DNA from 4 places in the Pseudomonas sp. S32 genome. Region 2 is predicted to be linked to each of the others. Evidence: predicted binding sites of a transcription regulator. Region 2 holds the regulator's gene; each other region holds the start of a gene.
The links. Region 2 encodes FliA, which starts transcription of late flagellar genes. Its sites were predicted from a motif close to CTAAAGTTTNNNNNNNNNNNGCCGNTAA; they were not measured.
Positions count from the first base shown of each region.

Region 1: a site for FliA is predicted at 3,385-3,412, ahead of flgM (flagellar biosynthesis anti-sigma factor FlgM). Genes of this name have one in related genera too.
Region 3: a site for FliA is predicted at 1,593-1,620, ahead of IAE38_RS12330 (flagellar protein MotY). Genes of this name have one in related genera too.
Region 4: a site for FliA is predicted at 4,863-4,890, ahead of IAE38_RS08945 (flagellin N-terminal helical domain-containing protein). Genes of this name have one in related genera too.

Region 1 covers NZ_JACVVF010000012.1:55,992-63,438, forward strand. The annotation lists gene flgB (flagellar basal body rod protein FlgB) at 1-393, opposite strand, end outside; gene cheR (protein-glutamate O-methyltransferase CheR) at 649-1,476, opposite strand; gene IAE38_RS09020 (chemotaxis protein CheV) at 1,527-2,456, opposite strand; gene flgA (flagellar basal body P-ring formation chaperone FlgA) at 2,535-3,284, shown strand; gene flgM (flagellar biosynthesis anti-sigma factor FlgM) at 3,449-3,763, shown strand; gene IAE38_RS09035 (flagella synthesis protein FlgN) at 3,813-4,280, shown strand; gene IAE38_RS09040 (flagellar brake protein) at 4,361-5,104, shown strand; gene IAE38_RS09045 (MFS transporter) at 5,204-6,535, opposite strand; gene bkdR (Bkd operon transcriptional regulator BkdR) at 6,671-7,156, opposite strand; gene IAE38_RS09055 (3-methyl-2-oxobutanoate dehydrogenase (2-methylpropanoyl-transferring) subunit alpha) at 7,355-7,447, shown strand, end outside.
Region 2 covers NZ_JACVVF010000088.1:155-6,994, reverse strand. The annotation lists partial or broken gene IAE38_RS23370 (Hpt domain-containing protein) at 1-404, opposite strand, end outside; gene IAE38_RS23365 (protein phosphatase CheZ) at 417-1,205, opposite strand; gene IAE38_RS23360 (chemotaxis response regulator CheY) at 1,226-1,600, opposite strand; gene fliA (RNA polymerase sigma factor FliA) at 1,706-2,446, opposite strand; gene fleN (flagellar synthesis regulator FleN) at 2,443-3,276, opposite strand; gene flhF (flagellar biosynthesis protein FlhF) at 3,370-4,677, opposite strand; gene flhA (flagellar biosynthesis protein FlhA) at 4,689-6,818, opposite strand.
Region 3 covers NZ_JACVVF010000018.1:52,509-59,955, forward strand. The annotation lists gene IAE38_RS12325 (argininosuccinate synthase) at 1-458, opposite strand, end outside; gene IAE38_RS12330 (flagellar protein MotY) at 588-1,556, opposite strand; gene pyrC (dihydroorotase) at 1,687-2,733, shown strand; gene rnt (ribonuclease T) at 2,793-3,398, shown strand; gene IAE38_RS12345 (peroxiredoxin) at 3,500-4,102, opposite strand; gene IAE38_RS12350 (bacterioferritin-associated ferredoxin) at 4,318-4,536, shown strand; gene bfr (bacterioferritin) at 4,737-5,210, shown strand; gene grxD (Grx4 family monothiol glutaredoxin) at 5,267-5,602, opposite strand; gene IAE38_RS12365 (molybdopterin oxidoreductase family protein) at 5,686-7,447, opposite strand, start outside.
Region 4 covers NZ_JACVVF010000012.1:38,478-45,924, forward strand. The annotation lists gene fleQ (transcriptional regulator FleQ) at 1-442, opposite strand, end outside; gene fliT (flagellar protein FliT) at 608-949, opposite strand; gene fliS (flagellar export chaperone FliS) at 918-1,319, opposite strand; gene fliD (flagellar filament capping protein FliD) at 1,446-2,831, opposite strand; gene IAE38_RS08940 (flagellar protein FlaG) at 2,914-3,264, opposite strand; gene IAE38_RS08945 (flagellin N-terminal helical domain-containing protein) at 3,341-4,783, opposite strand; gene IAE38_RS08950 (ketoacyl-ACP synthase III) at 5,132-6,061, opposite strand; gene IAE38_RS08955 (flagellar hook-associated protein 3) at 6,347-7,447, opposite strand, start outside.

The sequences.
Region 1 (7,447 bases), on a different contig from region 2:
CGAAACCAGCCCTTTGAATTTACTGTTGAGCAGCGTGAAGCTGGCCTGGAAGCCGATGGCATTCTCGGTGTAGTTGGACTGCTCGATCTGCGCATCTACGGTGTTCTGGTCGATCGAGGGCTGCGCCGGCGTACGGAACTTGAGGCTGTCGTCCGCCAGTGCCATGCCTTCGGCTTCGATGTGCCGGCTGTTGGTCCGCTCCAGGCCGATGCGCCCGTTGTTCTGCTGTTTCTCGCTCTCGGCAGCCAGCACCGAGGCGAAATCCATGTCGCGGGCCTTGTAGTTGGGCGTGTCGGCGTTGGCGATGTTGTTGGCCAATACCTCGGCACGCTGGGCGCGGAAGCCCAGGGCCTTCTCGTGGATGCCAAGCGCCTTGTCGAAGCTGATGCTCATATCGGGGAAACCTTCAGAGGTTGACCGGAATTACGTTGAGCAAGCTATAGCAAAGGCTGTGCCAATTGGCCGAAAGCCTTTAGATAGGGGGGCTGCGCGTGAAGTGCGCGAACCGCGATGCCAGAAAAGCGGCAAAGGGCTGCCGCCAGGCGTGCCGAAAGCGGCAATTGCAGGGCGCCAAATGCGGCAAAACAAAAAATTGACAGCACCTGCAACGAAAAAGGCCGACAACCCTGGTTGCCGGCCTGCAGTACCTTATTTGGCCTGGTAGATGATGCCCGGGCTGCATTGCACCATCTGGTAGTGGTCAGGCAGGCCGTTAAGGGCTTCGGAGGCACCCAGGAACAGGTACCCGCCCGGCTTCAGCGTGCTGTGAATGCGCAGCAGGATGTCTTTCTTCACCTGGGCCGAGAAGTAGATCAGCACGTTGCGACAGAACACCACATCGAACTTGCCGAGGCTGGCATAGCTGTCCAGCAGGTTGAAGGAGCGGAATTCGACCCGGCTGCGGATCGCGGGCTTGACCGCCCAGCGCCCTGGCCCCTTGGTCTCAAAGTACCGTTGCAAGCGCTCCTGGGACAGGCCGCGGGCGATGGCCAAGCTGTCGTACTCGCCGGTCTTGCAGTTGGTCAGCATGGTGCCTGACAGGTCGGTGGCGACAATTTGCGCCCCCATTTTCAGCTGGCCCAGATTGCTGCGTTCGAACTCGTCGATGGCCATCGAAATGGAGTACGGCTCTTGCCCCGACGAGCACGCGGCCGACCACATGCGCAGGCGTTGCCCAGGGTTGGCGCGGATGAACTCGGGGATGACCTTGTTCTTCAGCACCTCGAAGGGGTAGGTATCGCGAAACCACAAGGTTTCGTTGGTGGTCATCGCATCCACCACCTGTTCGCGCAGGCCGCTGCGTGGCTGGGTCTGGATACGCTGCACCAGCTCGCCCAGGCTCTTGATGCCCTGCTGTTCCATCAACTTGTTGAGACGGCTGGACACCAGGTATTGCTTATTCTCGCCCAGCAGAATGCCACAGGCTTTCTCCAGGAATACCCGGAACTGTTCGAAATCCAAATTACCCGTAGACACTACTGCCGCCTCTTTTCAATCACTGTGGCCGGGGCTTGCCCCGGCTGCTTTCAATGCGTTGCCTTGATCCGGTCGACCACACGCTGGGCCAGGTCATCCGGCCTGAACTTGGCCAGGAAGTCGTCGGCCCCCACCTTTTTCACCATCGCCTGGTTGAATACTCCGGACAGCGAAGTATGCAGGCAGATGTGCAGTTTTTGCATGCGTGGGTCGCTGCGGATTTCTGCGGTCAAGGTGTAGCCGTCCATCTCCGGCATTTCGATGTCGGAGATCATCATCAGGAACTCCTCTTCGGGCTTCTTGCCCTCCTCCACCAGTTGGTGCAGGTAGTTGAGAGCCTGGCGACCATCATTTAGTGCCACGACCTCCACACCGACCGTTTGCAGGCAACGGCTGACCTGCTTGCGCGCCACCGACGAATCGTCGACGGTGAGCACCCGCAGCAGCACGGCCTTGTCCTGCACCTCGGCGTCCACCACCCCGGCGGACACCGACTCCGAAGACGGCGCCACCTCGGCCAGTACCTTTTCCACGTCGATGATCTCGACCATGCGGTTGTCCACACGGGTGACGGCAGTCAGGTAATGGTCGCGGCCAGTGCCCTTGGGTGGCGGATGGATCTCCTCCCAGTTCATGTTGACGATGCGCTCTACCGAATGCACCAGAAAGCCCTGGGTCTTGGTGTTGTACTCGGTGATGATCACGAAGCTGCTGCGCGTGTCCTCCTGCAGCGGCCGCAAACCGGTGGCCATCGACAGGTCGAGGATCGGGATGGTCGCCCCGCGAATGTTGGCCACACCCCTCACCACCGGGTGGGCCTTGGGCAGCAGGGTCAGCGCAGGGCACTGCAGCACTTCTCTGACCTTGAAAACGTTGATGCCATAAAGCTGCTCGCCATTGAGGCGGAACAGCAGCAGTTCCAGGCGATTCTGCCCTACCAGCTGTGTGCGCTGGTTGACCGAATCCATAACCCCCGCCATGCCAGACTCCTTAACCTTTCAGCCATTCGTTGCAACTCACCAGGTGAGTCGGCACGGGCTTTGCTTTTTTTGAGCGCCATGTACACGAAAACGACATTTTCCCGACGACTGACGCGCCTGCTGACCGGCTTGCTGGCCACGCTGTGCCTGCTGGTGCCTGTTCGCACGTTGGCGGACGCGTTCACCATGCCTGAACAGCTTATCGGTGTCACCCAAGGGTTTCTTGAATTCACCGTTGAAGATTATCTGGCCACCACCCAGACGGCGGGGCGTTACGAAATCCAGGTCAACCCGCTGGACCCTCGCCTGCGCATGCCACTGTGCAGTCAGGCGCTTGACGCTTCACTGGAAAGCCCCAACGTACCGCTTGGCCGGGTGACCGTGCGCGTGCGCTGCGACAGCGCGGCGCCATGGACGGTATTCGTGCCGGCAACCGTGCGCCTGTTCCGGGACGTGGTGGTGGTCACCCGCCCCCTCAGGCGCGACAACGTGGTGGGCCCCGGCGACGTTGCCCTGCGCGAACGCGACGTGGGCACGCTGGGCCAGGGCTTTCTGACTGAACTGGACCAGGCGGTGGGCATGAAAATGCTGCGCCCCACGGTCATCGACCAGGTACTGACCCCGCAACACCTTGAGCAGGCCGAAGTGGTGCGCAAAGGCGACCACGTGGTGATCGTGGCCCGCAGCGGCAGCCTGAGCGTACGCATGCCGGGTGAAGCCTTGAGCAAGGGAGGCCTCAGCGAACAGATACGGGTGCGCAACCTCAATTCCAAGCGCGTGGTAAAAGCCATGGTGACCGGCCCGGGCCAGGTCGAGGTGAGCATGTAGGCCAGCGGCCGGAGGGTACTGGCGGTGAGGAGGCGCTTTTTCTAAACTGTGTCAGAAATCGGGTTGTGTGCTGACGGAACGCCGGCCACGCATTTTGTGCCTAAAGTTTATTGCGGGTTGGCCGAAAACAAGGCAAGCGTCCATAAACCCAGAGGTTTCTGATCATGGTCATCGACTTCAGTCGTTTGAATAATTCCCCGTCCGTAACGGGCGGTGTGCGCGGTAACAGCGCACCCGGCAGCGCCGAAAAACCGGCGGCCAGCCAGGAAGCGGTAAAAGACACCAGCGCCAGTGGCGAGACGGTGCACCTGAGCCCTGAGGCCCAACAATTGCAAAAGATCAGCGACAAGCTGCGAGATGAGCCCGTGGTCAACAACGCCCGTGTGGCCGAGCTGAAACAGGCCATCGCCGACGGCAGCTACCAGGTCGATGCCGGCCGGGTTGCCAGCAAGCTGCTGAATTTTGAAGCACAGCGCTGACCGCTCGGTGCGCTGACTTCATGGACGCTTGAAAAACCAAGAGTTAGCCATGCACGACACTACCCTGCTGCAACTGATCGAAGAAGACATCGCCCCCATGCAGGAGCTGCTCGAGCTGCTGCAGAACGAGGCGGTGGCCCTGCATGGTCGCGACATGCCCTTGCTGGAGCAGATTCTCGCTCGCAAGCAATCGTTGATCATTCTGCTCGAACAGCACGGCCAGCGCCGCAGCCAGTTGCTGGCCAGCCTGGGGTTGAGTGCAGACAGGGCCGGCGTGCAGGCAGTCGCTGACACTTCCGTGCATGGCGAGGCCATGCTGCAGCGCCTGGACATGCTCTCGCAGTTGATGGAAGCCTGCCAACAGGTCAACCAGACCAACGGCCGCATCATTCAGGTCCAGCAACACGTCACCAACAACCAGGTGCGCATCCTCATGGGCGGCGATTCTCCATCGCTGTACAACAGCCGTGGCAACACCTCACCTCTGGCCAAGCCCCGCGCCCTCAACCAAGTGTGATTTTTCTATCAAGGCACCGTACATACTGGCAAAATGCCGCCAATTTGCCTGTGTCGCTTTTGCCTGGAGACCGATAAGCCGTGTTCAATGAATCCGATGCCCCGCAACCGCCAAAGGTGTTGACCACCCCTTTGGAAATTGCGGCCAACCTGCGGCAGCTTCAGGAAAGCCACGACCCACTGATCATCACCTTCCACGACCGCGGCCACCGCTTCCAGAGTTACGTGGTGCACGTGGACCGTGAAAGCAACACCCTGGCATTGGATGAAATGATCCCCCGCGATGGCGAGAAGTTCATCGAGAACGGCGAGCACTTTCGCGTCGAAGGTTTCCATGATGGCGTGCGTATCGCCTGGGAATGCGACCATGCGCTGAAGATCAGCGAAGTCAACGGGCACCGCTGCTACGTGGGTGCCCTGCCGGTCGAGATGACCTACCACCAGCGCCGCAACGCCTTCCGCGCCGCGCTGAAACTGTCGCAACTGGTCGACATCATCCTCGACGGCACCCACCTCAAAGGCAATGGCGCCCTGCGCGGCAAACTGCTGGACGTGTCGGCCACGGGCTGCAAGCTGCGTTTCGACGGCAATGTCGAAGACCGCCTGCAACTGGGGCAAGTGTACGAGCGGTTCAAGGCGGGCAGCCCGCTTGGCCTGGTCGACACCATGGTCGAATTGCGCCACCTGCATTACGAAGAACGTATCAACACCACGTTTGCCGGCGTGCGTTTCCATAACCTGAGCGGCCCTGCGCAGCGCAAGGTGGAAAGTTTCGTGTATCAACTGCAGCGCGAAGCACGGCGGTTCGACAAAGACGACTATTGAGGGCTGAAGGGTTCACCCGCAAACACCGGCCCCCAGCAGGGGCTTCGCGGGTGAACCCGTCGCCAAAAGGCCGACGGGGCCAGGCGAGCCGCACCTTCCCTATCTGGCAGATTCCCTATCGTTCGCGGGTTGCTCCGGTTGCTTTTCCGGGGCTTCGGTGTCTTCTGCTGCCACCGGGGCCTGCATCACATCCTGCACCGTCTGCCCATCCACCCGTGGGTCCAGTGCTGCCGACAGCGGCGAGCCAGCGGCCGGCATTGCCACGTGGCCCAGTGGCGCGTCCTGAACCTGGTGCAGCCCGGTAACCGCTTTCGGGCGGATACGCCATACCAGCACCAGGGCGAAGAACACGAAGAAGGCATACAGCATCTGCACACCCAGCAGCTTCATCAGCACGCCGGTCGCCAACGGGCCGATACATGCCCCCACGCCATAGGTGACCAGCAGCATGGCCGTCAGCGACACGCGCCGTTCGCTTTCCACATGGTCGTTGGAAAACGCAACCGCCAGCGGGTACAGGCAGAATTGCAGCAGCGACACCAGAAAGCCGATACCGAACAACAACTCCAACGGCACGCTGGGCAGAATGGCCAACGGCGCTGCCACCAGCGCCAGCCCGCCTGCCACACTGCGGATCAGCACAGCCCGGTCGTAGCGGTCGGACAACCAGCCCAAGGGGTACTGCACCACTAGGCCAGCGAAAATGCAGCTACCCATGAACAGGCCGACCTGCTCGGTGCTCAGCCCCTGGCTGGCCGCGTACAGGGGCGCGAGGCCATAGAACGAGCCAACGATCAGCCCCGCCCCCAATACGGTACTGAGCGACTGCGGCACCCGCTTGATGAAGAACCTGGGCTCCATGGGGGCCGGCCGTAACGGTGCGGGGTGGATGCGGCGGGTCATGGCTACCGGCACCAGGCACAGGGCAAAGCACATCGCCACCAACATCAGCAATTCAGGGCCGAGCTCGGGGTGTACCACCAGGATCAACTGGCCAAGTACCAGGCCCAGATAAGACGCGATCATGTACCCGCTGAACACGGCACCACGGTATTTGACGTCCGCCTGCTCGTTCAGCCAACTTTCGATGACCATGTACTGGCACATCATGCCGAGGCCGACGATCATGCGCAGCCCCACCCAGGCCGGCAGCCAGTTGGTCAGGCCGTGGCCCAGCACCGCCGCGCCGACGATGCCGGCACAGGTGGCGTAGGCGCGGATGTGCCCTACCCGGCCGATCAGCCGGTGGCCGACCTTGCCGCCCACGGCCAGGCCAAAGTAGTTGGCCGCCATCAGCGCACCCACCCACAGGCTGTCGACATGGTCGGCCGCCAGGCGCAAGGCCAGGTAGGTACTGAGCAGGCCCGAGCCGATCAACATCATCAGCGCAGCAAAATACAACGACTGAAACGGCTTCCAGATAGTGCGCATACGTCCCTTCAAGCTCCCTCGTCAACGGGCGGTGGGTGCTAGCAGCATAATGGCAAATGTTGCCGGTTTGCAGGCCCCGCTTGCGAATCACAATAGTGTCGGGCGCCGTAGGGCGCCGACAGCCTTGGACCACCGTTATTCGCGCAAGGTCAGACCATTTGGCGGCAGCGGCAACGCGGTCTTGTAACGCACCTGCTTCAAGGCAAAGCTTGAGCGGATATTGGCCACGCCCGGCAAGCGCGTGAGGTAATCCAGAAACCGCTCCAGGGCCTGGATGCTGGGCAGCAGCACGCGCAGCAGGTAGTCCGGGTCGCCGGTCATGAGGTAGCACTCCATCACTTCGGGGCGCTCGGCAATTTCTTCCTCGAAGCGGTGCAGAGACTGCTCGACCTGTTTTTCCAGGCTGACATGGATGAACACATTCACATCGAGCCCCAGCACCTCAGGCGACAGCAGCGTGACCTGCTGGCGGATCACCCCCAGCTCTTCCATCGACCGCACGCGGTTGAAGCACGGCGTGGGTGACAGGTTGACCGAGCGGGCCAGCTCGGCATTGGTGATGCGGGCGTTTTCCTGCAGGCTGTTGAGGATGCCGATATCGGTACGATCGAGTTTGCGCATGAGACAAAATCACCGGTTTATTGTGTTTATGCGGAATGTTTATCTGGCCTGTTCGGCAAAGGCAATCAACTAGAGAGAAAAATTCTCCTGCAGGGCAACTACCATGTAGGTGACGCTGACCTACTGGTCACAAGCCGGTGCTCAGCCGCGACCGCTTCAAAGCTCACAAAAACAAATACCCGAGCGAGCGTAAACAGCATGAACGAGTACGCCCCCCTGCGTTTGCATGTGCCCGAGCCTACAGGCCGGCCAGGCTGCCAGACCGATTTTTCCTACCTGCGCCTGAACGAC
Region 2 (6,840 bases):
GCCGGCGCTGCGGCACCCGGCTCGGCCAGCCGCGCCAGGGCGGCCAGCAGCTCGGGCGTTGCAGGCGTCACTTCGCTGCGCTCGCGCACCTGGCCAAACATGCTGTTGACGGTATCCAGTGCTTCAAGCACCACGTCCATCAATTCCGAGTCGACCCGGCGCTCACCTTTGCGCAACACGTCGAACACGTTCTCGGCGATGTGGCAGCACTCCACCAGCTCATTGAGCTGGAGGAAGCCGGCGCCCCCTTTTACAGTGTGGAAACCGCGAAAGATCGCATTGAGCAAGTCGGCATCGTCTGGCCGGCTTTCCAGCTCGACCAGTTGCTCGGACAGTTGCTCAAGTATTTCGCCGGCCTCTACCAGGAAATCCTGGAGGATTTCTTCATCGGCGCCGAAGCTCATCAAACGTGCTCCTTAAAAACCCAGGCTGGACAGCAGATCATCGACATCGTCCTGACCGGACACAACGTCTTCACGCTTATCGGCATGAATCTGCGGACCTTCACCCCGAGTCGGATGTTTTTCTCGATCTTTTTCTGCACGCAATTGATCTTGGTCATGCTGGATGCCGGCGAAGCGGTCCACCTGGCTGGCCATCATCACCAGTTTCAGCAGGTTGCTCTCCACTTCCGTCACCAGGGCAGTGACCCGTTTGATCACCTGCCCGGTCAGGTCCTGGTAGTCCTGGGCCAGCAGAATGTCATTCAGATGGCCAGCCACCTTGCGGTTGCCTTCAGCGCTGTGCGTCAAGAAACTGTCGACACGTTTGACCAGGTCGCGGAACTCCGTGGCGGCCACTTCGCGGCGCATGAAGCGCTGCCAGTCTGCGCTAAGGGCATTCGCTTCGGTGGCCAGGCCGTTGAGCACCGGGGTGCTTTCTTCGACCAGGTCCATGGTGCGGTTGGCCGCGCCTTCGGTGAGCTTGACCACATAGGACAGGCGCTCGGTGGCGTCGGTAATCTGCGACACCTCTTCGGCCTGCGGGATGGTCGGGTCGATCTGGAAACTGACGATGGCGCTGTGCAGCTCACGGGTCAGCTTGCCAACTTCCTGGTACAAGCCGCGATCGCGGGTCTGGTTCAGCTCGTGAATCAGCTGCACCGCCTCGCCGAAACGGCCCCGCTCCAGGCTTTCTACCAGCTCCTGGGCATGCTTCTTGAGCGTGGATTCAAACTCGCCCAACGACGTTTGTGATGAATTCATGGCGCGCCCCCTGACGTGACTCAGCCGTTGACGCGTTCGAAGATCTTCTCGATCTTTTCTTTGAGAACCTGCGCGGTGAACGGCTTGACCACATAGCCGTTAACGCCGGCCTGGGCCGCTTCGATGATCTGATCACGCTTGGCTTCAGCCGTCACCATCAGCACCGGCAAGGCCCTGAGCTTGTCGCTGGCGCGCACCTTGCGCAGCAGGTCGATACCCGACATGCCCGGCATGTTCCAGTCGGTCACCAGGAAGTCGTAGTGGCCGTTTTCCAGCATCGGCAGCGCCGTGGTGCCGTCATCGGCTTCTTCGGTGTTGCTGAACCCCAGGTCACGCAGCAGGTTCTTGATGATCCGCCGCATCGTCGAAAAGTCGTCGACGATGAGGATTTTCATGTTCTTGTCCAATTAGACCTCCAAGCAGTCTCAAACGCGCTCGGCCCCGAGCGCGCACTCAATCAATTCGGTACAACGTGGAAAACGACTACAACGACAGCGGGCTCAACGTGCCCGCCATTCCCCCAGACGGCTGCGCAAGCGCGCGGCGCATTGGCTGTGCAACTGGCTGACCCGCGATTCGCTGACACCAAGGACCTCGCCGATCTCCTTGAGGTTCAGCTCCTCGTCATAGTAAAGCGCCAGTACCAGGCGCTCACGCTCGGGCAGGTTGGCAATGGCATCGGCCAACGCAGCCTGGAAACGCTCGTCCTCCAGGCCACGGGCAGGCTCAGCCTGCCCACTGGCACCATCCTCATGCAGCCCTTCGTGCTCACCGTCCTGCAACAGGTCGTCAAAACTGAACAGGCGACTGCCCAGGGTATCGTTCAAGATCCCGTAGTAATCATCGAGACTCAACTTGAGTTCGGCAGCAACTTCATGATCTTTAGCGTCACGGCCGGTTCTTGCTTCAACGGCGCGCATGGCATCACTGACCATGCGGGTGTTGCGGTGCACCGAACGCGGCGCCCAGTCACCCTTGCGCACCTCGTCGAGCATGGCCCCGCGGATGCGGATGCCGGCGTAGGTTTCGAAGCTGGCGCCCTTGCTGGCGTCGTATTTGTTGGCCACTTCCAGCAGCCCGATCATGCCGGCCTGGATCAGGTCCTCGACCTGGATGTTGGCTGGCAGCCGTGCCAGCAGGTGGTAGGCAATGCGCTTGACCAGCGGGGCGTAGCGCTCGATCAGCTGGTACTGCGCGTCCTTCGACGCGCGGCTGTACATCTTGAAGCCGCTGGCACTCATAGCACCGGACCCGCACTGGTGGGTTGCACCAGGCGCTCGACGAAGAACTCCAGGTGGCCGCGTGGGTTGGCTGGCAACGGCCAGGTGTCCACCTTCTGGGCGATGGCCTTGAAGGCCAGGGCGCATTTGGAGCGCGGGAAGGCTTCGTAGACCGCGCGCTGTTTCTGCACGGCCTTGCGCACGCATTCGTCGTAGGGCACGGCGCCCACGTATTGCAGGGCCACGTCCAGAAAACGGTCGGTCACCTTGGTCAGCTTGGCGAACAGGTTGCGCCCTTCCTGCGGGCTCTGCGCCATGTTGGCCAGCACGCGGAAGCGGTTCATGCCGTAGTCGCGGTTCAGCAGCTTGATCAGCGCATAGGCGTCGGTGATGGACGTGGGCTCGTCGCACACCACCAGCAGGACCTCCTGGGCGGCGCGGACAAAGCTGACCACCGAGTCACCAATACCGGCAGCGGTGTCGATCACCAGCACGTCAAGGTTGTCACCGATCTCGCTGAACGCCTGGATAAGCCCCGCGTGCTGGGCGGGCGCCAGGTGCACCATGCTCTGGGTGCCCGAGGCGGCCGGCACGATACGCACCCCGCCAGGGCCCTGCAGCATCACATCGCGCAGCTCGCAGCGCCCCTCGATCACGTCCGCGAGGGTGCGTTTGGGGGTGAGGCCCAGCAGGACGTCGACATTGGCCAGGCCCAGGTCGGCGTCCAGCAGCATGACCCTGCGGCCCAGTTCGGCCAGTGCCAGGGACAGGTTCACTGAAACGTTGGTCTTGCCGACGCCACCTTTGCCGCCGGTCACGGCGATCACCTGTACGGGATGCATGCTACCCATGTCTGTTCTTTACCTTGTCTCGCTGGGACTCAGGCCACACGAAGGGCAATTCTGCGTGCCCCTTGGCATAGCTACCTTGCACACACTTCATGTTCAACCCGCTCGCCGAGGGTTGTGGTAGAGATCAGCGAACATGTCGGCCATGGCCTCTTCGCTGGGCTCATCCTGCTGTTGCACACTGACCGCCCGGGTGACCAATTGGTGCCCGCGTGGCAGGTGAAGATCGTCCGGAATGCGCGGCCCATCGGTCAGATAGGCCACCGGCAGCCGGTAACTGATGGCAAGGCTCAGCACATCGCCGAGGCTTGCCGATTCATCAAGTTTGGTCAGGATGCAACCGGCCAGGCCACAGCGGCTGTAGCTGTGGTAGGCGGCGGTGAGCACCTGCTTCTGGCTGGTGGTGGCCAGCACCAGGTAATTCTTCGCGGCGATGCCCCGCCCTGCCAGGGTTTCGAGCTGCATGCGCAGGGCCGGGTCGCTGGCCTGCAGGCCAGCGGTGTCGATGAGGACCACGCGCTTGCGCAGCAGCGGCTCCAGCGCCGCCGCCAGGGACTGACCGGGGTCGACGTAGGTGACCGGCACGTTGAGGATGCGGCCCAGGGTTTTGAGCTGCTCCTGGGCACCGATGCGAAAACTGTCCATGCTCACCAGCGCCAGGTTGTTCGCGCCGTACTTGAGCACATAGCGTGCGGCCAGCTTGGCCAAGGTGGTGGTCTTGCCCATGCCGGCCGGGCCGACCACGGCAATCACACCGCCCGCCTCGATCGGCTCCACCTCCGGGATATCGATCATGCGTGCCAGGTGCGCCAGCAGCATGCGCCAGGCATGGCGCGGCTCCTCAATCTCGCCGGTCAGCGCCAGCAGCTCCCGGGCGATCGGCCCGGACAGGCCCAGGCGCTGCAGCCGGCGCCACAGCGTAGCCTGTTGCGGCTTGCTGCCTTGCAGCTGGGTCCACGCCAGTGAGCCCAGCTGCACTTCGAGCAACTGGCGCAGGCCCGAAAGCTCGGAGCGCATCGCATCGAACAGACGCGGGTCTACCGAGGCCTGGGCGGGGGCAGCGGCCGGCTGAGGGGCATCCACATGGGGTTCAACCAGCGGTTCGGCAGCAGTCAACGATTGCCCGGCAAACAATTGGCGGTTGCTCTCGCTGTTGTCCTGACGCTGGTCGAGCTCGGCCTGAACCGTGGCAATGCGCGAGTGGGTCTTGCGCAGTTCTTCTTCAAGCTCGGCATTGGGCACCCGCGGTGCCAGGGCGGACAATTTGTAGTCGAGCGCCGCCGTCAGCTCGACACCGCCGGCGATGCGGCGGTTACCGATGATGGCCGCATCAGCGCCCAGCTCATCGCGAACCAGCTTCATGGCCTGACGCATATCAGCAGCGAAAAATCGCTTAACTTGCATTATCCACTACCTCAGCCGTTAGGGCCCACGGTGGCAACGATGGTGACTTGCTTGTTGTCAGGAATTTCCTGATACGCCAGCACGTGCAGGTTCGGTACAGCCAGCCGGCCAAAACGCGAGAGCATGGCGCGGATCGGGCCGGCGACCAGGAGGATGGCCGGTTGGCCTTGCATCTCCTGACGCTGGGCGGCTTCGATCAGCGAACGCTGCAGCTTTTCGGCCATGCTCGGCTCCAGAAGAACACCGTCTTCCTGACCTTGCCCGGCCCGTTGCAGACTATTGAGCAAAATCTGTTCCAACCTGGGTTCAAGGGTGATCACAGGCAGCTCGGACTCAACGCCTACAATGCTTTGCACGATGGCGCGACACAATCCGACGCGCACTGCCGCCACCAGCGCGGCGGTATCTTGACTCTTGGCCGCATTGTTGGCGATGGACTCGGCAATGCTTCGAATGTCCCGCACCGGTACCTGCTCTGACAACAGCGCCTGCAATACCTTCAACAGCCCCGACAAGGAAATGACACCCGGCACCAGTTCTTCAGCCAGTTTAGGCGAAGCCTTGGCCAGTACCTGCAGCAGCTGCTGAACTTCCTCGTGGCCGATCAGTTCGTGGCAGTGTTTCTGCAGGATCTGGTTAAGGTGGGTGGCCACCACAGTGCTGGCATCTACCACGGTGTAGCCCAGTGACTGCGCCTGGGAGCGCTGGCCCACATCGATCCACACCGCTTCCAGGCCAAAGGCCGGGTCACGGGCGGCGATGCCGTTGAGGGTGCCGAACACCTGGCCGGGGTTGATGGCCAGCTCACGGTCCGGGTAGATCTCGGCTTCGGCCAGGATCACGCCCATGAGGGTCAGGCGATAGGCACTGGGCTGCAGGTCGAGGTTGTCGCGAATATGCACGGTGGGCATGAGGAAGCCCAGATCCTGGGACAACTTCTTGCGCACGCCCTTGATACGCGCCAGCAACTGCCCGCCTTGGTTGCGGTCCACCAGGGGGATCAGGCGGTAGCCCACTTCCAGGCCGATCATGTCGATCGGGGTGACGTCGTCCCAGCCCAGTTCCTTGGTTTCGGCTGCGCGCTGTGGCGAGGGCAGCAGGTCTTGTTGGCGTTGCGCTTCCTGCACCGCCAGCTGTTTGGTTTTCTGCTGCTTTTTCCAGACCAGGTAGGCGCCACCGCCGGCCATCAGGCCAAGGCTGAGGAAGGCGACATGGGGCATGCCGGGTACCAGGCCCATGACGATCATCAGCCCCCCCGACACCGCCAGCGCCTTGGGCGAGTCGAACATCTGCCGGTTGATCAGCTTGCCCATGTCCTCGGAGCCCGAGGCGCGGGTAACCATGATGGCGGCGGCAGTGGACAGCAACAGCGATGGCAACTGCGCCACCAAACCGTCACCGATGGTCAACAGGGCGTACACCTTACCGGCGTCACCGAAGCTCATGCCATGCTGCAGCATGCCGATCAGCATGCCGCCGATCAGGTTGATGAAGAGAATCAGCAGGCCGGCAATGGCGTCACCGCGCACGAACTTGCTGGCACCGTCCATCGAGCCGTAGAACTCGGCCTCCTGGGCCACCTCGCTACGGCGCGCCTTGGCCTGGGCCTGATCGATCAGGCCAGCGTTGAGGTCGGCGTCGATTGCCATCTGCTTGCCGGGCATGGCGTCCAGGGTGAACCGCGCACTCACCTCGGAGATACGCCCCGCGCCCTTGGTCACTACCACGAAGTTGATGATCATGAGGATGGCGAACACCACGGCACCGACCACGTAGTTGCCGCCGATCACCACCTCGCCAAAGGCCTGGATCACCTTGCCCGCAGCGCCGTGGCCCTCCTGGCCATGCAGCATCACCACCCGGGTGGAGGCCACGTTCAGGGCCAGGCGCAGCAGCGTGGCCACCAGCAGGATGGTGGGGAACGCAGCGAAGTCGAGCGGGCGCAGGGCGTAGACGCACACCAGCAGCACCACGATCGACAGGGCGATGTTGAAGGTGAAGAACACGTCCAGCAGGAACGGCGGGATCGGCAGCATCATCATTGCCAGCATCACCAGCAACAAAATCGGCACGCCCAGGTTGCCCCGGCCAAGCCCGGCCAGGTTGTGGCGGGCGTTGCTGATTAACTGAGTGCGATCCACCGCGAGTCCTCTTGATGCAAAA
Region 3 (7,447 bases), on a different contig from region 2:
GACAGCAGGTCCCACTCACGCCATGGAGCAATCACCTTCACGCCTGGTTTGAGAGCATAGGCACCCAGTTCGAAGCGAACCTGGTCGTTGCCTTTGCCGGTAGCACCGTGGGAAATGGCATCGGCGCCGGTTTCGTTGGCGATCTCGATCAGGCGCTTGGCGATCAGCGGGCGGGCGATGGAAGTACCCAGCAGGTACTCACCCTCGTAGACGGTGTTGGCACGGAACATCGGGAACACGAAGTCGCGAACGAACTCTTCGCGCAGGTCGTCGATGTAGATCTCCTTGACGCCCATCGCCTGAGCTTTGGCGCGCGCCGGCTCGACCTCTTCGCCCTGCCCCAGGTCAGCGGTGAAGGTCACCACTTCGCAGTTGTAGGTATCTTGCAGCCACTTGAGAATCACCGAAGTATCAAGGCCGCCGGAATACGCCAGTACGACCTTTTTTACGTCCGCCATGCCATCACTCCACGGGGTTGTACGGAAAAGGCCCGATTCTAACGGCGTTGCGTGCGGATTTACAGTGGCGCGACAGCTTCTGACGACAAAGCGACAAGAAATTATGGCAGCGCGACGGGGTTTCAGGCCTCAGGGTGCCTTGGCAGCCGGTGCCTGGGCCGGTGCTGCAGCGCCAGCGCCCGTCGCAGCAGGTGCCACGGCAGGTGCCGCCTGCTGCGCGGGTTTATCAGCCGGCTTTTCAGCCACGGCAACGCGTTCCAGTTCAATACTGACGCGTCGATTGCGTGCTCGGTTCGCGGCAGTGGAGTTCTTCGCCAGCGGATAACGTTCGCCGTGGAAGCGCACCGTGATGTGTTCCTCAGGCACGCCGTGAGCAATCAGGTAATCCGCCACGGCCAAGGCACGACGGCGCGACAGGTCGCGGTTGGTCAGGCGGTTGCCGCTGTTGTCCGAGTGGCCATTGAGTTCCACCTGGTTGACCGTGGGGTCGGCCTTCATGTAGTCCAGGATCACGTCCAGGCGCGCCTTGGCGTTCTGGTCCAGGTCGATACCCCCGCCAGGGAAGCCGACCTGGGTCTGGCGCACCTGGTCGTAATTGACCGGCAGCAGCTTGGCCGCACACAGCTGGTAATCGCCGTAGGCCTTGGCGAAACTGACCGGCAGCACGCGCACCTCCATCGGCCTGCCGCCCTCGCCGGTAAAGTTGCGCACCACGGTGCTGCGCCCGTCCAGCAGGCCGTTTATCAAGCGGCTGGCCTGGCCTTGGGACGAGCTGAACAACAGCCCCGTGCGCGCCAGCCGCACATTGCCCAGGTTGATGTCTCCCCGCCCCGGCTGCCACGGCGCCGCCGCTGCCAGCAGGCTGGCGCCGCCGGCGCCCAATGCGTTGCTGTCCGAGCGCAACTGGAAGACCGGTTGTTCGCCGGCACGGCGCACGAACTCGCCACTGCCGAAACCCTCGATGGGCTGGATGAGCCGGCACTCGAACAGGTCACCTTCGACCTTCCAGGCGATATTCTCCATGCGCGTCTGGAATGTCAGCGCGCCGGCCGGCAGGCTGGCGCACAAGGTGAACAGGGCTAGGTAACGCTGGCGCACGGGTGGCTCCACAGAGTTCGACAACTTACTTTCAGGCTATCGGACAGCACGCGGAAAACTTGATACCCGTGCTCGCCCGGGGGTTTTCCGGTAGCATTGCGCCTTGAGTTCGACCCGCCTGGAATCCTCAATGTCCGATCGCCTGACCCTCCTGCGCCCCGACGACTGGCACATCCATCTGCGTGATGGTGCCGTCCTGCCCCACACCGTTGGTGATGTGGCGCGTACCTTCGCCCGCGCCATCATCATGCCCAACCTGGTACCACCGGTGCGCAATGCCGCTGAAGCCCAAGCCTACCGTGAACGCATCCTGGCGGCGCGGCCGGCCGGCAGCCGGTTCGAGCCCCTGATGGTGCTGTACCTCACCGACCGCACCAGCCCCGAGGACATCCGGGCCGCCAAGGCTAGCGGCTTCGTGCATGCGGCTAAGCTGTACCCGGCAGGCGCCACCACCAACTCCGATTCGGGCGTGACCAGCATCGACAACATCTTCCCGGCCATCGAGGCGCTGGCAGAAGTCGGCATGCCACTGCTCGTGCACGGTGAAGTCACCCGCAGCGAAATTGACGTGTTCGACCGCGAGAAGCGTTTCATCGACGAGCACATGCGCCGTCTGGTCGAGCGCTTCCCTACCTTGAAGGTCGTGTTCGAGCACATCACCACCGCGGATGCCGCCCAGTTCGTCACCGAGGCCTCGGCCAACGTCGGCGCCACCATCACCGCGCAGCATTTGCTGTACAACCGCAACCACATGCTGGTTGGCGGTATCCGCCCGCACTTCTACTGCCTGCCCATCCTCAAGCGCAACACCCACCAGGTGGCGTTGCTGGATGCTGCAACCAGCGGCAACCCAAAGTTCTTCCTCGGTACCGACTCGGCGCCCCACGCCCGCCACGCCAAGGAAGCCGCTTGCGGTTGTGCTGGCTGCTACACCGCTTATGCCGCCATCGAGCTGTATGCCGAGGCGTTCGAGCAGCGCAACGCGCTGGACAAGCTCGAAGGCTTTGCCAGCCTTCATGGCCCGGCGTTCTATGGCCTGCCGGCGAACACCGACACCATCACCCTGGTGCGTGACGAATGGACCGCCCCTGACAGCCTGCCGTTTGGCGAGCAGACCGTGATTCCGCTACGCGCTGGAGAAAAGCTGCGCTGGCGCCTGCTGGAGGAACGCGCGTGAGCGAAGACCTGTACGAAGACGACCTGGACACCCAGGGCAACACGGGCTCACGCCACCCCATGGCCGAGCGCTTCCGCGGTTACCTGCCCGTGGTGGTGGATGTGGAAACAGGCGGCTTCAACAGCGCCACCGACGCCCTGCTGGAAATTGCAGCCGTCACCATCGGCATGGATGAAAAAGGCTTCCTGTTCCCGGAGCACACCTACTTCCACCGCGTGGAACCGTTCGAGGGTGCCAACATCGAGGCAGCGGCCCTCGAGTTCACCGGTATCAAGCTGGACCACCCACTGCGCATGGCGGTCAGCGAAGAGGCGGCGCTCACCGACATCTTCCGCGGCATCCGCAAGGCGCTGAAGGCCAACGGTTGCAAGCGTGCCATTCTGGTCGGCCACAACAGCAGCTTCGACCTGGGCTTCCTCAACGCTGCAGTAGCGCGCAACGACCTCAAGCGCAACCCGTTCCACCCCTTCTCCAGCTTCGATACCGCCACCCTGGCGGGCCTGGCCTACGGTCAAACGGTGCTGGCCCGTGCCTGCCAAAGCGCCGACATCGATTTCGACGGTCGCGAGGCCCACTCGGCCCGCTACGACACGGAGAAAACCGCCGAACTGTTCTGCGGCATCGTCAACCGCTGGAAGGACATGGGCGGCTGGCGCCAGGGTTGATACCGCCGACCCTGCGGCAAAAAAAAACCGATGCCCGTTCGCGAGCATCGGTTTTTTTTTGCCCCCAGGGCAGGTTCAAGCCCTTGGGCAAATGGCTACCATTACAGCTTGCCGGCGTTCTCGCTCAGGTAGGCAGCAACGCCTTCTGGCGAAGCGTTCATGCCCTTGTCGCCTTTTTTCCAGTTGGCAGGGCAGACTTCGCCGTGCTCTTCGTGGAACTGCAGGGCATCGACCAGACGCAGCAGCTCGTCCATGTTACGGCCCAGCGGCAGGTCGTTGATGATCTGCGAGCGAACCACACCGTTGGTGTCGATCAGGAACGCGCCACGGAACGCCACACCGCCTTCGGACTCAACGTCGTAGGCCTTGCAGATTTCGTGGGTCATGTCGGCAGCCAGGGTGTACTTCACCTGGCCGATACCGCCATTGTTGACCGGGGTGTTACGCCAGGCATTGTGGGTGAAGTGCGAGTCGATCGAGACGCCGATCACTTCCACGTTGCGGGCCTGGAAGTCTGGGATGCGGTTGTCCAGCGCGATCAGCTCGGACGGGCAGACAAAGGTGAAGTCCAGCGGGTAGAAGAACACCAGGCCGTACTTGCCCTTGATGGCCGAGGCCAGGTTGAAGCTGTCGACGATCTCGCCATTGCCCAGCACGGCCGGTACAGTGAAATCGGGGGCTTTCTTGCCAACGAGTACGCTCATTGTAATCTCCTGATGAGGGTGAATAACCTGTTGCCGGGCCCTGCCCGACATCCAGCAAAGGTTGACCATCATACACGGCTTCTCATGACAGGCCGACTCCGGTGATGAGCGACCGTCGGTCGCCTTCGGTAAATGCCTTCTGAAACCACTTTGACAAGCATTCTCATTCACATTAAGCTCCACCCCATCGATCCCGCCAGCGATGGTCAGCCCTTATGTATGTGTGTCTTTGTGTCGGCGTCACCGACGGACAGATCCGCGATGCGATCTATGAAGGATGCTGCAGCTACAAGGAAGTCCGTGCCGCGACCAATGTCGCCAGCCAATGTGGCAAATGTGCGTGCCTGGCCAAGCAGGTGGTGCGCGAAACGCTGACCGACCTCCAGGTCAGCCAGGCGGCGCTGCCCTACCCCGTGGAATTTACCACTGCCTGAATACCCCCGTTTCCCGAAACCGGACCTCGTGTCCGGTTTTTTTATGCTCATAATTCAATAAGTTAGGGCCCCAACGCGGTTCACAAACATTCTTATTCCTATTAATTTTCATTTATTATTCAATAACTTAGGTTTGACAGGCCCGGGCATCCAGCTCAAACTTCGCAGTATTGGCACACTTCGACAGGGCAGGAACACCCATGAAAGGCGACATCAGCGTCATCCAGCATCTCAACAAGATCCTCGGAAACGAGCTGGTCGCTATCAACCAGTACTTCCTGCATGCCCGCATGTATGAAGACTGGGGCCTGAACAAACTCGGCAAGCACGAGTACAAAGAATCCATCGACGAGATGAAGCACGCTGACAAATTGATCAAGCGTATTCTGTTCCTTGAAGGCATTCCTAACGTTCAGGACCTGGGCAAGTTGCTGATCGGCGAGCACACCAAGGAAATGCTCGAATGCGACCTGAAGATCGAGCAGAAAGGCCTGCTGGACCTGAAAGCCGCCATCGCCCATTGCGAAACGGCCGGCGACTTCGGTTCGCGTGACATGCTCGAAGACATCCTCGAATCCGAGGAAGAGCACATCGACTGGCTGGAAACCCAGCTGAGCCTCATCGACAAGATCGGCATCGAGAACTACCTGCAGTCGCAGATGGGCGAGGAATAATTCCAACGCCATAAAAAAACCCGCCATTGGCGGGTTTTTTTATGGCTCGCTGCCTATCAGGCTTCGGCAGCCTTGGCCTTGGCGGCGGCATCCTTGATGAGCGTCTGCAGCTCACCGTTTTCGAACATTTCCAGCACGATGTCGCTGCCGCCAACCAGCTCGCCACCCACCCAGAGCTGGGGGAAGGTTGGCCAGTTGGCATATTTAGGCAGGTTGGCGCGGATTTCCGGGTTCTGCAGGATGTCGACGTAGGCGAACTTCTCGCCGCAACCCATGACCGCCTGGGAAGCACGCGCAGAAAAACCGCATTGCGGTGCATTCGGCGAGCCCTTCATGTAGAGCAGAATGGTGTTGTTGGCAATCTGCTCTTTGATCGTTTCGATGATATCCATGTAGCACCTCGGCTTAACTTTGCGACGTCGTCGTCGGCACGGTGAGGCATTGTAACGGAAAGCCGAGCGGCATGCTCGTGCCCTCAGGCGGCCTCTACCTGCACGGGGACGCCATTGAGCGCTGCGTTGCCCGATACCGGGTCACGCAGGCGTTCGTCGGTCAGGTCGTTGGCGCTGGCACCTGGCTGGCTCTGGGCTACCTGCATGTGCACACCCTTCAACCCATGACCATAACCGTGAGGCAGGCTGACCACGCCGGGCATCATGTTCTGGCAGCCCTGCACCTCAACTTCCACCGTGCCGGTGCGAGAACTCACCCGTACCCGCTGGCCATCCTGCAAGCACCTGTGCTGCATGTCATCAGGGTGCATCAGCAACTGGTGCCGTGGCTTGCCTTTGACCAGCCTGTGGTAGTTGTGCATCCACGAATTGTTGCTGCGCACATGCCGACGGCCGATCAGCAGCAGTTGGCCTGGCGCCGGAAGGGCCTGCAGGGCCAGGCGCTGCAAGTCCTGTAGCAACACCTGGGGTGCCGCCTGGACGGTGTTTTCGGCCGTCGCCAGGCGCGCGCCCAGGTTGCGCTGCAGCGGGCCGAGGTCGAGGCCATGAGGGTGGGAGTCCAACGCCTCCAGTGACAGCTTCCAGGGGGTGTCATGGCCATAGCGGCCACTGCGCAACGCCAGGTCGATCATGTGCGCGGGCGGCGCGGTGGGTTTCAGCGGCTGCTGTGCACGCGCGGCAAATGCCTGGGCAAGGCCCACGAAGATCTCCCAGTCGTGCAGCGCCCCTTCGGGCTTGGGCAGAATGGCGCGGTTGAAGCGGGTGACGTTGCGCACGGCCAGCAAGTTGAAGGTACTGTCGTAGTGGTCGTTTTCCAGCGCCGACGTCGACGGCAGGATCAGGTCGGCATGGCGCGTGGTTTCGTTGATGTACAGGTCGATGCTGAGCATGAACTCCAGCCCCGCCAAGGCGCCGTCCAGTTGCCGACCGTTAGGCGTTGACAGTACCGGGTTGCCGGCCACCGTCACCAGTGCGCGCACCTGCCCCTCACCCGGCGTGAGCATTTCCTCGGCCAGGGCGGCAACCGGCAACTCGCCGCCATATTCGGGCAACCCCGACACCCGGCTTTGCCAGGCATTGAAGTGACCACCCGAGGTGGCCGCCACCAGGTCGACGGCAGGCTCGGTGCACAATGCGCCGCCTGGGCGGTCGAGGTTACCGGTGACCAGGTTGATCAGCTGCACCAGCCAATGGCAGAGCGTGCCGAACACTTGGGTTGAAACGCCCATGCGGCCATAGCAAACGGCCTTGTCGGCAGCCGCGAAGTCACGTGCGAGCTGGCGGATGCCTGCTGCAGGAATGCCACAAAGCGGGCTCATGGCCTCGGCCGTCATAGGGGCTATCGCCGCCTGCACGGCCGGCACGCCGCTCACAGGCAGGTGCGTGCCTATGGCCAGGCCTTCTTCGAACAGGGTGTTGAGCAGGCCGCACAACAGCGCGGCGTCGCCGCCGGGGCGAATGAACAGATGGGTGTCGGCTATCGCCGCCGTTTCACTGCGCCGCGGGTCCACCACCACCAGGCGCCCTCCCCGTGCGCGCAGGGCCTTGAAGCGCTTTTCCACATCGGGCACGGTCATGATGCTGCCGTTGGAGGCCAGCGGGTTGCCACCGAGAATCAGCATGAAGTCGGTATGGTCGATGTCGGGAACCGGCAGCAGCAGCCCATGGCCGTACATCAGGTGGCTGACCAGGTGCTGGGGTAATTGATCTACCGAGGTGGCAGAAAACCGGTTACGGGTTTTGAGCAGGCCAAGAAAGTAGTTGCTGTGGGTCATCAAGCCATAG
Region 4 (7,447 bases), on a different contig from region 2:
CGACCAGGCTGCGGAACAGGTTGGGCTCGCGCTGACGCCCACGTTCACGGGCCTGGTCATACATCTCGCGGTACACCTGGGCGCGGTGCAGCGAATCCAGCAACTGACTGTAGCTGGGCGGCATTTCGAGGTTCGAAAGCACGCGGCGGCGCAGGTCCTCTGGCAGGTCACCGGAAGAAATATCACCTAAAAGCAAGACCGGAAGGAACTCATCCCAGGTTGCGACTGTCTTAAGCAACCCAAGCAGGGTGCCAGGCGCATCCACGGCGCCGACGAGTACGCACAGTACCTCGCGGCTGGAAGACAGCGGCTCGACCACCTGCTGCCAGTCAGCACTGGTGCAGGGCAGGTTGTCTTCGCCCAGGAAGTTCAGCACCACCGCCAGATCGCGGCGGCGGGTGCTGTCGTCATCGATCAGGAGAATCTTGGTTTCACGCCACATGCAATAGCAACTTCCCTAGTCATATCGGCGCCCGAAGGCATGCTCGACATCATTCCGACTGAATGGTCAGTGTTCGGACGTCTGAAATACGAAAACAGCCACTAGTTAAGTCAAAAAGGGTCGCACAGTCAAATTTATGGCGCCTTTTGTTCAGTTGTTCGCATCTTAACTGAACAAATGATAAACCTTTGAAGCATTCTTCGCTTGGTTGATCTGGGTCATCTCTTCGGCAATTGCCTGGCGCTCGCCGGTTGTCACTTCGATGAGGCTACGGTAGACCTCCATCACCCCTTCGAGCTTTTCCCGCAGCAAGCCTTGATCGTACGAGTGGGTTTCGAGCACTTCGTCGATACAGGTACGGCATGCAACGTCCAGCCTGGCAATGGAATCCCAGTCACGCTCGCCCAGGGCGCCAAGCAGGGCATCACACGTATCGTCGAGGCGTTGCAGTGCAGTCACGGTAGTCTCCTTGCCGTCAGCTGGCAGGCTGGATGTCGGCGATGCCATCCCAACCGCTCTTCACGGTGATCAGCAGCCGGGCCACTTCATCGATGATGCCAGCATCGTTGTCGATGTTGGCCTGCATCAGGCGGTTGGTCATGTACACGTAGAGGGCATCGAGGTTTTCAACGTATTGCGGGTTCTCGCTCTTCTCAGGCGAGAGGCCGTCGCGCAGGCCAATGATGATGTCGATCGCCTTGCCCAGCATCAGCCCCTTCTCGGCCACGTCACCCCGCGCCATTGCCCCTTTGGCCTGCGCCATGCGATCAAGGCCACCTTCCATCAGCATCTGCACCAGGCGGTGCGGCGTTGCTTCGGAAATCTGGGCATGGGAATTGACCTTCTGATACTGACGAAGGGCTCTCATGGGATTCATCTTGCGACCTCGTGGCGGGCATGCTTCTGGAAGGTTGATACTTTATGTATCGGGCAAAACACGGAAAACTTTACGGGTTATTGCCCGAAACCAGCGATAAAACCGGTTTCGGGCAACGGCTTACGGTCAGTCGTCGCTGCTGGACTTGTTCAGCGCATTCAACGTACTGAGCACCGAGCTTTGCTGCTGGCGCAGCTGGGTAACCAATGTGTCCATGTTGTTGTACTTGTCCTGCAGGCTCTTCTGCAGGGCCTCCATCCGTGCATCCAGGGTGTCCTGCTCGGTCTTGAGCTTGGTCAGGCTTTCGCTAAGGGTTTTCGAACGCTCGGCCAGGGTACCGGTGGACGCCTTGGCAAACGGCTCGGTAACTTTTTGCAGGCGGGCCAGCAGCCCGTCCTTGCCATTGAAGATGCTGGTCAGGTCTGCCGCATTGGTGCTGGCGACCTTGTCCCACTTCTTGTCATCCAGGCTCAGCGTGCCGCCATCCTGCGAAGAGGTAACCCCGAAGGCTGCCAACGACTTGAGGGTGCCGTTGCCGGACACCGCATTGAGTTCTTCACGGATGGACGTCATCAGCGTGCGCATCGATGCATCGCCGGTCAGCGCAGCCGCTGTCATGCTGCCATCGGAATTCTTGGTGACCTTGGTTTCGGCGTTCACCACTTTCAGCAGCGCGTTATAGCTATCGATGAAGCCTTTGAGGCCCGACTTGAGGGTAGCGCTGCTGGTGCTGAGTGAGAGCGTGGTAATCGTATCTTCGCCCGTTGAGCTTTTTGGAGATACACCTACCAACTTGATGTTCAGGCCACTCACTGCATCGGTAATATCATTGGTCTTCGATTTCATGGCGACGCCATCGAGCATGTACTCGGCGTCCGCGGGCTCGTCTACGACCTTGTAACCCGTGTCGATTCCAGAATTCCCAGACAGGGTAATGTCCGACCCCTCGCCCATCTTGGTCGATGTAATGACCAGCCGCGAGCCTGTGGCATCCGTGAGCACGTTGGCACTCAGGCCTGCCGGGCCGAACTGGCTGTTGATGCTGTCGCGCACCTGCTGCAACGTTGCGCCAGCCGGAACGCTCAGGTCGTAAGCCTTGCCATTCTGGGTCATGGTCAGGGTGGTTGCGGTAGTGCCTTTGTTGACCACCGACCCTGCCCCGTCCGCGTACACCTGGGTGGACACCTTGGACGCCTTGGCCAGCTTGCTGACCAGCAACGAGAACGAACCATTGGCAGCGCCGGCGCCCATGGTGACGGTAGCCACCTTTTCGTTGGACGACTGCAAACTCAAGCCGCCAAAACTATTGGTATCGGTCATGTTGGTCAGCGCACCACGGAAGGCATCGAGCGCTGACTGGATCTTGCCAATCGAGGACAACGTGGTGGTTGCCTTCAGCGTTTGGGTATTGATTTGCGTCTGCTTGGGCGCCTTCTGGGCGGCCACGAGCGAATCGACGATGGCCTGGGTGTCGATACCCGAGCCGATACCACTGACGGTTGTACCTGCCATCATTGCTCTCCTTGAACGGTAGCTGCCAGATCCTTGGCGAAAAATCCTTAAAAGACCTAACAACAACAAAAATCATGCCAGCCTAAGCGCGCCCCTCGAACAGCAGGCTGCCGGCTTCGCTGAGGCTCTGCGCGAGCTTTAACGCCGTTTCAGACGGTAGCTGGCGGATGACCTCGCCCGAGTCGGTGGCGATCACCTTGACCACGACCTGCCCGGTGGAATCATCAATGGAAAAGTCCAGCTGACGCTGGCTCGACTGCACGAAATCACGGATATCGCCAACCGCTTTTTCCAGGTCCTCGCGCGTGTGCGGCTTGGGCTCGGGCGGCGCGGCTTCCTGCACCTTGGCAGGCACGGCCGGGTCCCGCTCCGCCGCAGAGGGCTGGGGTAACACAGGGGGGTACACCTGACTCAGCTTGAGACTGATGTCCATGTTCCGAACTCCTCATGTCAAAAAGGGTGAAAGGGCACGTAAACGCGCCCTTTCACCCTTTACTCAGGCGCCTGAATTACTGGAGCAGTTTCAGGACCGAGGAAGGCAGCTGGTTGGCCTGGGACAGGATCGCAGTGGATGCCTGTTGCAGGGTTTGCTGCTTGGTCAGCTCGGCAGTTTCCGAAGCGAAGTCCACATCCTGCACGGTGGAGCGGGCAGCGGTGGAGTTCTTCTGGATGTTCTGCAGGTTGTCAACGGTGGTTTGCAGACGGTTCTGGGTAGCACCCAGGCCCGAACGTACGCTGTCGATCGAACCGATGGCCTTGTCGATAACGGCCAGGGCGTTCTGGGCGTTGACGGCAGCGGTCACGTCGGTGTCGGCGATGGTGGTCTTTTTCGACGACACCGAAGCTGCACCGAACAGGTCAGTTGCGCCAGTACCGGTTGCGCCGTTGGCAACGGAGTAGCCTTTGGCCGAGTCCAGCGAGATCTGGCCAGTCACTACGGCCTTGTCGTTCGCAGTCGCAGACAATGCAGTCAGTGTTGCAGCGTATTCGCCACTGCCATTCTTGGCACCGACCGAGATCGCCTCTGCACCTGCTTTCGAGGTGAAGCTGAGGTTCTCACCGGTGTCGGACTTGACCTCCAGGCTTTTGGTAGATTCGTCGTAGTTAACGCTGATGCCGAGTTTGGCAGCGTTAGACTTCAACTGGTCAGCCAGGCTGGCAGTGTCGGTCACGCCGATGAAGCTGACGGTGCTGCTGCCGACTTTCAGGTCGAAGTTGGCAGGAGTGGTGGCAGCGCCGCTGGCAACGGTCAGCTTGACTTCGGTGCTGGCAGCGGCAGTCAGGCCACCGATAGCGCCATTGAGCTTGGCCGCGATGTCCTTGGCCGAAGCGCCGGCATCGTAGCTGACAGTTTTGGTCTGGCCGTTGCCGGTCACCACCAGGTCGGCTGCAGTCACGCCGCTTGCAGTCGGGGTGATGGTGCCGGATTTAACCTGCTGCGAACCAATGCTCTTGGCCGAGACGTTGTCCAGGGAAACGTTGATGGTTTCGTTGGCGTTGGCACCAACCTGGATGGCCTTGGTACCGTACGAGCCGTCCAGCAGCTTCTGACCACCGAAGGTGGTGGTGTCGGAGATACGGTTCAGTTCGGCAGTCAGGGCCTGGTATTCGTCGTTGTTCGACTTGCGGTCGTCGGCGCTCAGGGAGCCAGTGGCCGACGACAGTGCCAGGGTACGCATTTTTTGCAGGATGTCGGTCGAAGCCTGCATTGCACCTTCAGCGGTCTGCGCGATCGAGATACCGTCGTTGGCGTTCTTTACAGCCTGGCCCAGGCCGTTGATCTGGCTGGTCAGGCGGTTGGCGATCTGCAGGCCAGCAGCGTCGTCTTTAGCGCTGTTGATACGCAGACCCGAGGACAGACGCTGCATCGCGGTGGCCTGAGCGTTGCTGGCCTTGTTCAGGTTTACTTGGGTAGTAACCGAAGCAATGTTGGTGTTTACAGTTAAAGCCATGACGAAATCCTCGTTGTATGGGTACTGCGGCTTCCGGCCTTGGCAACCGCCGGATTGGCCTAGAGAACCTTCGTAATAGTTATCGTCGGATGGCCTGGTTGCTTGAGGGGTTTTTCAAAAAAAAAATGCTGGCACGCGGCCAGCCTTTGAAATCAATGGGTTGAGGGCGGTTTGTTGGCGCCAGAAATAATACATACCGGGCATGTAGGAGCGAGCAAAGCTCGCGATGGGGTGCAAAGCACCCCCATCAAATTTCGCATGACTGCCCAGATAGCGGGGGGCTGCTACGCAGCCCATCGCGAGCTGCGCTCGCTCCTACGGGGCACACCAGGCCACGCCGGAGAGGCCTTAATTGCGATAAAGAATCGCCGAGCCCCACGACAGCCCTACACCAAAGCCGCTGATAGCCACGCGCTTCCAGTTGCCATCGAGCATGTGCTTCTGCAGCAACAGCGGCACGCTGGAGGACACCGTGTTGCCGGTTTCCAGCATGTCCTTCACGAATTTCTCGGGGTGATGCTCTTCGAAGCGCCGCGCCACCGCATCGACGATCGCCGCGCTGCCCTGGTGAATGCAGAAGGCATCGATATCCGCAGACTGCAGCCCGCTGGCGTCGAGCAGCTCGTGCAGGTGCGCCGGCACCTTGACCAGCGCGAAGTTGAACACCTGGCGGCCATTCATGAAGAACTTGCCATCGCTCACCTTCAGGTGCTCGGCGCCAGAGCCGTCGGTCCCGAAGCGGGCCTGGCCCAAGTTCCACACCGCATCTTCAGCCATCCACGTGGCGGTGGCGGCGTCACCGAACAGCATGGTGGTGTTGCGGTCTTCGGGGTCAACGATCTTGGAGTACGGGTCTGCAGTAATCAGCAGGCCGTTCTTCAGGCCCGCCGCCTCCATGAAGCCCTTGATGGCGTAAAGGCCATATACGTAACCGGAACAGCCCAGCGAAACATCGAAGGCCGCCACGCGGGTGGACAGGCCAAGCTTGCTTTGAACGATGGCGGCCGTGTGCGGCAGGCCTTCTTCATCGCCGTTCTGGGTGACCACGATCAACGCGTCGATCGACTGCGGATCAAGATCGGGGTTGCTGGCGAACAGGGCCCGTGCGGCCTCTACGCACAGGTCGGAGGTCTCCTGCTCCGGGGCCTTGCGTGGCAGGAAGGACGCGCCGATCTTGCCGAACATGAACTCTTCGTCCTTGCCGAACTTCGCACCCTGGACATAGTTATCCAGGCCAGCGGTGGGCACGTAACTCGCGATGCTTTTGATGCCAATCATTCTGGCTTCCCAATGAAAACAGCCAAAGACCACCACTCGATAAATTGAGGGCGCCAAATACCGGGGCGTCACCGCTGGGGAAGGAAAGCAGCGCTTTCCTGCGCACCGGTAACAAAATGCTGCTGCATAGAATACAGGGAAGATGACCGTTTTGACTCATTGGTCACATTGAAATGCAATGAAAGCCGGGTAATGCGGCGCAGCACAGAGGTGCGCCGCCCCGCCCCCGTAGGAGCGAGCGCAGCTCGCGATGGGCTGCGCAGCAGCCCCGCATTGCATGAGTGATCAGAGCTTGTTGAACAAACTCAACTGGGAAATGCGCGAGAAGGCCAGCTGGGAGGCCTCCAGCATGGCCTGCTGCAGGGTCAGGGTGATCGCAGCCTGAGACATGTCGGTATTGCCGATCGCATCCTGGGTGGTCTTGTTGGCCAGGCCCAGGCTGGTGTTTTCCTGCCGCTGAATTTCCAGCGAACTGCCCCGCGCACCGATCGAACCCCGGGTGATGTCCACCTGCTCGCGCGCACTGGCCAGGTTGGCAATGGCCGAGGCCACCGCATCCTTCAGGCCGTTGGCCGCCCCTGCGCCAGTCACGGGAGTGTCCAGCGCCGCACGCAGCTGGCTGATGGTTTCCAGCACGTTCTGGTTCTGGTGGGTGTTGGCCGTGACCGCGAACTGGTCGCCGGCCTGCGGCGCGCCGTTCACGTCATAGGTCACCCCCGCCACCGTCAACTGCGGCGCAGTGAAGGTACCGGTGGCCACCGGTTTGCTGTCAGCTTTCATGGGCTGCGCATAGAACTCGTACGTGTCTGGCCCGGTGAACTTGATCACCGCCCCGTTGCTGGGGAACGTGCTGCGGTAGGCGGTTGGGTCGGTGACAGCACTGCTGGTGACTTGCGCGGTGGAAGAGTTGCCAGCGCCACGGGTCGTGGTGAAGGAGTCCGGGCGCGCTGCCAATGAGAACTCGCGCCCGGCCACGGCCGCGTCGGCGTCCTTGCCCTCCTCCAGCGTGACGGTGATTTCGAACTCGACACCGCGCAGGGCAATACGGTTGGCCCCCTCGGTCTTGCTGTCGAAATGACCGTTGGTGGGGGTTTCTGCCGTAATGTCGTTGCCATTGGCATCGGTGATCGAATACTGGGTAGCGCTGGTGAACGTGAGCTTGTACGGCTGCCCGGCAGTGAAGCTGTCGTTGTAGCTGTTGCTCGACTTCAACAGACCCGGCGAAACGCCGACCACGCCATCATCGGTGGCCGGCACCAGCAAGGTCGACTGGGTACGGCTCTTGTTCTTCGCTGCATCGAACACGCTGGCACCGCTGTCGTTGGTGGCCAGGTTCAGGGTGTCGGAAACCTGCAGGCTCAACTGGGTCTGGTCACCGTGGTAGCT